2 linked regions of the Lysinibacter sp. HNR genome follow. The protein of the gene in region 1 interacts with the protein of each later gene in a pairwise test. Links are inferred from orthologs where the notes say so. Each region holds a gene or a part of one and is shown in the gene's direction. Other genes may lie near its edges.

The links. Proteins that work in one complex are often made in the same cells at the same time.
Region 2: the proteins of leuS (region 1) and ligA interact in binary tests that used the Escherichia coli proteins (3 or more experiments, as listed by UniProt). The link is inferred for Lysinibacter sp. HNR from one-to-one orthologs.

What each region holds. Positions count from the first base shown.
Region 1 is NZ_CP121684.1:1,766,152-1,770,332, reverse strand. Bases 439-3,555 are described here. They hold leuS (leucine--tRNA ligase), read left to right. Parts: upstream 439-768; coding sequence 769-3,342; downstream 3,343-3,555. Other genes in these bases: FrondiHNR_RS07965 (helix-hairpin-helix domain-containing protein), read left to right, coding at 3,443-3,555; FrondiHNR_RS07975 (aminotransferase class IV), read right to left, coding at 439-530. Outside these bases: more of FrondiHNR_RS07975, read right to left, coding at 1-438; more of FrondiHNR_RS07965, read left to right, coding at 3,556-4,181.
Region 2 is NZ_CP121684.1:1,329,737-1,333,212, forward strand. The notes cover bases 1-2,944. They hold ligA (NAD-dependent DNA ligase LigA), read left to right. Parts: upstream 1-313; coding sequence 314-2,575; downstream 2,576-2,944. Other genes in these bases: mnmA (tRNA 2-thiouridine(34) synthase MnmA), read left to right, coding at 1-223; FrondiHNR_RS05890 (DUF4190 domain-containing protein), read right to left, coding at 2,734-2,944. Outside these bases: more of FrondiHNR_RS05890, read right to left, coding at 2,945-3,402. UniProt on the Escherichia coli protein: DNA ligase that catalyzes the formation of phosphodiester linkages between 5'-phosphoryl and 3'-hydroxyl groups in double-stranded DNA using NAD as a coenzyme and as the energy source for the reaction.

The sequences.
Region 1 (4,181 bases):
CACATGATGGTCTCGTGCCAAACTTCCAAGTTATTGTGCGCGTATATATCCTCTGTGCGGGTGGAGCTATTAAGGCAGGCAAGAGCCGGGATATCTGGACCCTTGATGGTGGGGGAGTGTCGGGGGTCCCGCAGTGTACTCACCGCCGAAACCAGCGGTGTGATGAGTGGTGCGGGGCGAATCAGGAGGGCGAGAATTGGGCCCTTTTTCTGTTGTGGCTCAACACTACTGAAGAGTGTGTCGTTTGGTGCAAGTATTTCGTAGCGCGGAAACCATTCCTCCCCGTCGCCGAGGAGTGATCCCGCGGCCCTGTAGTAGGCATCCAACTGCTCTGTGAGAGAGGCATCGATGCCTCGAGAGAAATCGCGGAAACGCTTGTGATGCTGATGAAGTGCCACGACCTGTCCGTGTGACACTCGATGAGAGTCAGCCGCCAAGAGGGAACGTTCCGTGTCGGGGGCAATTTCGTGCAGTTTTCCCTCGCTCCGCCAGAGGAAAAGACGCTCGGTGGCGATCGGGTGGTGTGACACTCGGCTCCTTGTGGGGTGGGTGTGGTGCTGCAAAGCGGGCAAGGCCCTGAGGGATAGAACTATTAATCCTATGTTAGGGGTGTACTCGGCTTCTTGAGTAACCATACGGTGCTTTGATCGGGCTCCGCCACCCCGAGGTGAATCCCACGCATACCTCAGCCGGGTTCGCGCTATTCTTATATGTGGGTCTGTCACAACCCTGCGACCTAAGTGATTGAGACGTGCGATAGAGGATCGATTGAGCAACAAAAACGGCGCTTCCGCCCACGAGGTATACGACTTTCAGGCAATTCAGGATCGATGGCTTCCCGTGTGGGAGGAGTTGAAACCGTTCCAGATCGGGCAGGAGCCTGATTCCCTCCCGCGCAAATACGTTCTTGATATGTTTCCTTATCCCTCCGGCGATCTGCACATGGGGCATGCCGAGGCCTTTTGCTTTGGCGATGCCGTGGCGCGCTACTGGCGCGGGCAGGGTTTTAGCGTGCTCCACCCGATCGGATGGGACTCTTTTGGTTTGCCCGCTGAAAACGCAGCCATCAAACGGGGTGTTGATCCGCGGGAGTGGACCTACGCCAATATTGATCAGCAAAAAAAGAGTTTCCGTGTTTATGCTCCCTCGTTTGACTGGGACCGTGTGGTTCACACAAGCGATCCCGAATACTACAAGTGGAATCAGTGGTTGTTTCTCAAGATGTACGAAAGGGGCCTGGCCTATCGTAAAGCTAGCTGGGTTAACTGGGATCCGGTAGATCAGACGGTTCTTGCCAACGAGCAGGTGCTTGAAGACGGAACTTCCGAACGCTCGGGTGCCGTCGTGGTTAAGAAAAAGCTGACCCAGTGGTACTTCAAGATCACCGACTATGCAGACAGACTCCTTGATGATCTCGACCAGCTTGAGGGCACCTGGCCCGCCAAGGTTCTGAGTATGCAGCGCAACTGGATCGGTCGCTCGAAGGGGGCTGAGGTTGACTTTGAGGTGGAGGGGCGCGAAGAAAAAATCTCCGTCTTCACCACTCGGCCCGACACGCTCTTTGGCGCGACCTTTATGGTTGTTGCTCCGGACTCCGATCTGGCGGCCGAGTTGGCTGCCGAGTCTACTCCCGAGATTCAAGTCGCGTTTGATGAATACCTCACCGCAGTTCACAAGAGCAGCGATGTTGATCGACAGAATGCGGATCGTGAGAAGACGGGCATCTTCCTGGGGAAGTACGCCACCAACCCGGTCAACGGAGAGCGCCTCCCCATCTGGACCGCAGATTACGTTCTGGCGGACTACGGGCACGGCGCGGTGATGGCTGTGCCCGCCCACGATCAGCGCGATCTAGACTTTGCCCGCAAATTTGAGCTGCCGATTCGGGTCGTGATTGATACAACCGCGGCCGTGACGGGTGTGGTGCCCGCTGTGGCTCGTGACGAGGACGATATTGTGGTTGCGCCCCCAACGCTTGATCAGATTAACCCTGCCGTCACAGGGGAGGCGCTGGCGGGCGATGGTCGTCTTATTAACTCCGGCCCGTTGAACGGTCTGAGCAAGACCAACGCTATCAATCGTTCCGTTGAGCTTCTTGAGGAGATGGGAGCGGGGCGCGCCGCAAAGACCTACCGTCTGCGCGACTGGCTGATTTCAAGGCAGCGGTACTGGGGAACCCCCATCCCGATTTTGCACGGCGAAGACGGAGAACTTATCCCCGTCGAGCAGGATCAGCTACCGGTGAGGCTCCCCTCCAGCGAGGGCCTTGATCTCAAGCCCAAGGGAACGTCTCCCCTGGGGGCGGCAGACGAGTGGGCTACCGTTGTTGACCCTCAAACTGGGCGCACCCTGCGCCGTGACCCCGATACCATGGACACGTTTGTGGATAGTTCGTGGTATTTTCTGCGTTTCTTGAGCCCCAACGATGATACGCGGGCGTTTGATCCTGAAATGGCGGATGCCTGGGCTCCGGTTGATCAGTACGTGGGGGGTGTGGAGCACGCGATTCTTCATCTGCTCTACGCCCGGTTTGTCACCAAGGTTCTTCACGACATGGGGTATGTGAGCTTCACAGAGCCCTTCCACGCTCTCCTGAACCAGGGGATGGTTCTGCTTGACGGTTCCAAGATGAGCAAGAGCAAGGGAAATCTGGTTGAGTTTGACGACGAGCTTAAAGCTCACGGTGCGGATGCCCTGCGCCTCACCCTTGCGTTTGCCGGGCCTCCCGAGGACGATATCGATTGGGCGGATGTTTCGGTACAGGGATCCGCGAAGTTCCTTGCCCGGGCGTGGCGTGTGGCGCAGGATGTTGCGAGTGAAACCGGTGTCGATTGGAGCGGTGGTGATCGAAAACTGCGAAGGCACACCCACCGTTTTCTTGCGGAGGTTCCAGGATTGGCCGAGTCGTTTAAGTTTAACGTTGTTATCGCTCGCCTGATGGAACTCACTAACGTCACACGCAAGGCTATCGACGGTGCGGTGGGTCCGGCGGACCCCGCCGTTCGTGAGGCGGCAGAGGTTATTACGGTTGCGCTCAATCTTTTTGCGCCCTACACTGCCGAGGATATGTGGAACAAACTTGGATACCCCGCGAGTGTTTCCACCGTCGTGTGGCGTAAGGCTTTGCCTGAGCTTCTTGTGGAGGATCAGGTAACGGCGGTTATTCAGGTTGATGGCAAGCTGCGTGATCGTGTGGAGGTCTCACCTCAAATTTCCGCTGATGATCTGGAGGCTCTTGCTCGTGGAAGCGAAGCGGTGGCGCGTTCTCTCGAAGGTCGGGAAATCGTGAACGTTATTGTTCGTGCGCCAAAGATTGTAAATATCGCTACCCGGGCGCAATAGCTTCTTGCCGTTCCCCACCACAGCTATCTGCCACTGACAAGTTATCCACTGATTGAGTATTCCGTCCACGCTAGGGTACTGCCTGGCCTAGCGTGGACGCATGGTACTTGCTCCGTCTCATTGGAATCTCAGATCAGACCCCGAACGTGGGCCCGTTAAAACGGCTGGCTCACCGGGCGCTGCCTCAGGGCCGATTTCCGGCACCGGGGCGGGGGTCGATTCCGGGGTGGGGGCTGACCCGGGGTTGGCGGCCGATGCGGGGGCGACAGGCCGGTTCGTGTCGACGCCAGATGCAGGGTTAACGGCCGGCACTGAGGCCACGGTGGCCCCCGTCGCACGTAACCCTCTCCGAGTCACTCTGCTTGCTGCCTGTCTAGCTTTTGTGTTGGCGCTTGCCGCTGTTGTGGGTTGGGGTGTTGTGGGTGAATGGTTGCAATCCGACGAGGCGGCGTCAGACTCTACACCAGAGGAACTAGAGAACTCTGTCTCCTCGACAGCTTCAAACGCCCAGGGTTCCACTCCGAGCGAACCTCGTGCTGCAGGGAGTGGGCAGCAGGTCTATGTTCACGTTCTTGGTCAGGTTGTGAACCCCGGGCTATACGTTATGACGGAGGGGGTGCGGCTGGTAGACGCGGTTGCTGTAGCCGGAGGCCTCACCGCGGAGGCGGACTCGGCGGCAGTGAACCTGGCACGCGTAATATCCGACGGTGAGCAGGTCTACGTTCCGGCGCTGGGTGAGGTACAGCAGGTGGTCCCACAGGGGACACCGAGTGGGGGATCTTCCGGGGCAACTACCGGCCTGGTCAACCTCAACGTGGCAACTCAGGCCGAGCTAGAGA
Region 2 (3,476 bases), 440 kb from region 1 along the record:
CGCTCGTGCCCGGGTAGCCCCGATCGACCCGAATGCAGAGGTGTATAGGGTGGGAGCCACAGAAGAATTTGTCGTTGTTCCGGAAGAGCCGCTTTCCGGGGTTGCACCGGGACAGACCGCCGTTGTCTACGTGGGTACCCGCGTGATAGGACAGTTTACAATTGATCGCACCGTGAGTGCGACACTACCTCAATCCACTCTGGTTGACGCCGCTTCCGTGTAAAACGGGATTTAAGGAGTATCCGTGACAGTGAAAAACGGCACCGTTACTGAGGACACCCCTCACGAAGAGACCGGTCGGACGGAGTCTCCTCTGAACCGCCCCGGTTTTGCCGAGGCGCGAGTCGAGTGGAACGAGCTGGCCGATCGTATTCGAGGGCTACAATCGGCCTACTATGAGCGAGACGAATCCCTCGTGTCCGATGTGGAGTATGACGGGCTCATGCATCGGCTTGAGGAGGTCGAGCGACTCTTTCCCGAGCTCGCGGCTCATGATAGCCCCACCCGCCGGGTGGGAGGGGGAGTGAGCGAGCTCTTTGCTCCCGTGGTTCACGCCCAGCGCATGTATAGTCTCGACAATGTCTTTTCGATCGATGAGTTTCGATCCTGGGTGGAACGAGTGTCCCGCGATCTAGAGCATGTGCCCACTTTTCTCTGTGAACTAAAGATTGATGGACTGGCGCTTAATCTGCGTTATGAACAGGGCGTTCTGGTGAGCGCGGCAACCCGTGGCGACGGTGTCACGGGGGAGGACGTCACAGCAAACGTTCGTTTTATCCCGGGAATTCCGCAGAGGCTGCGTGGCGGGGGGCATCCGCCGCTCGTGGAGGTTCGTGGAGAAATATTCTTCCCCATCGCCGCCTTTGCCGATCTCAACGCGCGTCGTGAGGCACTGGGTGAGAAGGTTTTTGCCAATCCCCGTAATGCGGCAAGCGGCTCCCTCAGACAGAAAAGCGAAGGAAAATCCGCGGAGCGCCTGGCCCTGATGAGGGAGGGCTTTGAGAAACTGCGCCTCGTGGTGCACGGAATTGGTGCCTGGGAGAACCCCCCGGTCACCTCTCAATCCGATACGTATAAGCTGTTGGCCGACTGGGGGCTGCCCACATCCCCTTACGCTCGGGTGGTCAACAGCGCTGACGCCGCGGTTTCCTTCATCGAAAGTTTTGCCACCAAGCCTGAGAGCGTCATCCACGAAATCGATGGAACCGTTGTGAAGGTCGATGATCTGAAACAGCAGAGCCTGCTCGGTTCGACAAGCCGCGCTCCACGCTGGGCAATCGCCTACAAGTATCCGCCGGAACAGGTCAACACCAAGCTGCTTGACATTCGGGTGGGAATCGGACGCACCGGACGGGCAACCCCCTACGCCGTTGTTGAGCCGGTTTTTGTCTCGGGCTCAACCGTCAGCCAGGCAACCCTTCACAATCAAGAGGTTGTTAAGGCAAAGGGTGTGCTGATCGGCGACACTGTTGTCCTTCGTAAAGCGGGAGACGTTATCCCCGAAATTTTGGGTCCGGTTATTGAACTTCGCAACGGTAGCGAACACGCTTTTGTGATGCCGCTGGAGTGTCCGGAGTGCGGCACACCTCTCCGGGCGATGAAGGAGGGGGATATCGACCTGCGCTGTCCCAACGCTCGTAGCTGCCCTGCCCAGGTTCGTGGGCGGGTTGAGCACATCGGATCCCGCGGCGGCCTCGACATTGAGATGCTTGGCGAAGTTGGAGCTTTGGCCCTGACCCAGCCCCTTTACCCCGAACGAGCTCCGCTCGCGGATGCCTCCGGCATGGTGGGTGAGGCGGGGCTTTTTGACCTCCGTATCCAGGATATTTTCCCGGTTGTTGTGGTCGTACGGGACATGGAAACCGGATTACCTAAGCTTAATGATGATGGCTCTCAGCGTGCGATTACTCCGTTCCGCCGTCGCCGTGATCCCAAAAAAGACGGCGAGCTTGTTGCAGAGAATTCTGTCTTTTCTGGAGACGCAGATTCGGTTCCCTCTGCCAACGCAATTAAGCTGATTGAGAATCTTGAGCTCGCTAAGACAAAGCCGTTCTGGCGGGTGCTGGTTTCTCTGAATATTCGACATGTGGGGCCGGTAGCTGCCCGTGCACTGAGCGAGTGGTTTGGTTCGCTAGATGCGATCCGTGCTGCGAGTCACGAGGAGCTTGCCCAGGTTGAGGGCGTAGGGGACACCATCGCTGAATCGCTCATTGAGTGGTTTAGTGTCGACTGGCACCAGGAAATCGTTCGCAGATGGGCCGATGCGGGGGTTCTTTTTTCCGTTCCAGGGCATCCGGGGCCGGGTGCGCTTCAGGTTGAGGGCGGAGTTCTATCCGGGTTAACCGTTGTTGCCACGGGAACGCTGGAGGGCTTTACTCGTGACGGCGCTAAAGAGGCAATCATTGCTGCGGGTGGTAAGGCCGCGTCGAGCGTGTCAAAGAAAACCGACTACGTCGCGGCGGGACCCGGTGCCGGGTCAAAACTGGCTCGAGCGGAAGAACTGGGTATCCCCGTTCTGAACGCCGCCCAATTTGCCATTTTGGTGTCGGAGGGGCCTTCCGCTCTTGAGGGGTAGGGGCTTCTCCCCGATCCTAAAACTAGGGATATCACGCCGCACTGTGGTGATTATGTTTGTTCATAAAAACAGGGACTTTACACCGCAACGCCATGTTGTGAACAATCACGGGCGAGAGCTTAGTGGTGCAAAGTCCCTGCGTGGTTAGTGCGTGAGGTTTAGCGGTAACCTCTAGGTGGGCAGTCAAAAACCGTTGAGTTAATCATGATTTGACCTCCGCCGCTTTGCTCACAAGCATCATAGATGCTCAGCGAAAAAGAGATGAGCGCTATAACCGCAATTATGGCCACTATCATCGTGAGAACCGACAGAATAATTCCGATGATCGCGGGAACGTTCTTTGCCCCGGCTTTCTTGGACTGAACGAGTCCAACGATGCTGAGAATGAGGCCAATTAGCGAGAAGGGAATGGACAATACGAGTCCGACGATACCGATTGTTCGGCCGGGTACGGGATCCGATGCCTGTGGTGCAGAGAACCCCGGTTGTACAGGCGGAGCGGTGGGTAGCTGCTGACCCGGGTAGGGAGGTGCCTGCGATGGAACACCCTGGGAAGCATCGTAGGGAGGTGCCTGCGGTGGAACACCCTGGGGTATTTGCTGTGCTCCCTGGGCCGCGGCGGGGTCCTGCGGTGCGGCGTTGTACTGTGGGGAAGATGTTTGAGGCGTTACAGGCTGTTGCGGGATTGTTTCTCCCGGTGGGGCACTGTCGGGAGCAACGGGTGTGACAGGTGAGACTGGTGTGTCGGGGGTGACGGGAGATTCCGGTGGTTTTGCGGGGGAATCATCGGGCGCTTTCCCATTATCGGGTAGGGGCGGCTGAGTCATAATGGACCTCTCCTGAGTGAATTATCCTAATATCGCTAGATAATTATTTTCTTACGTTATAAGTACGAGAATAC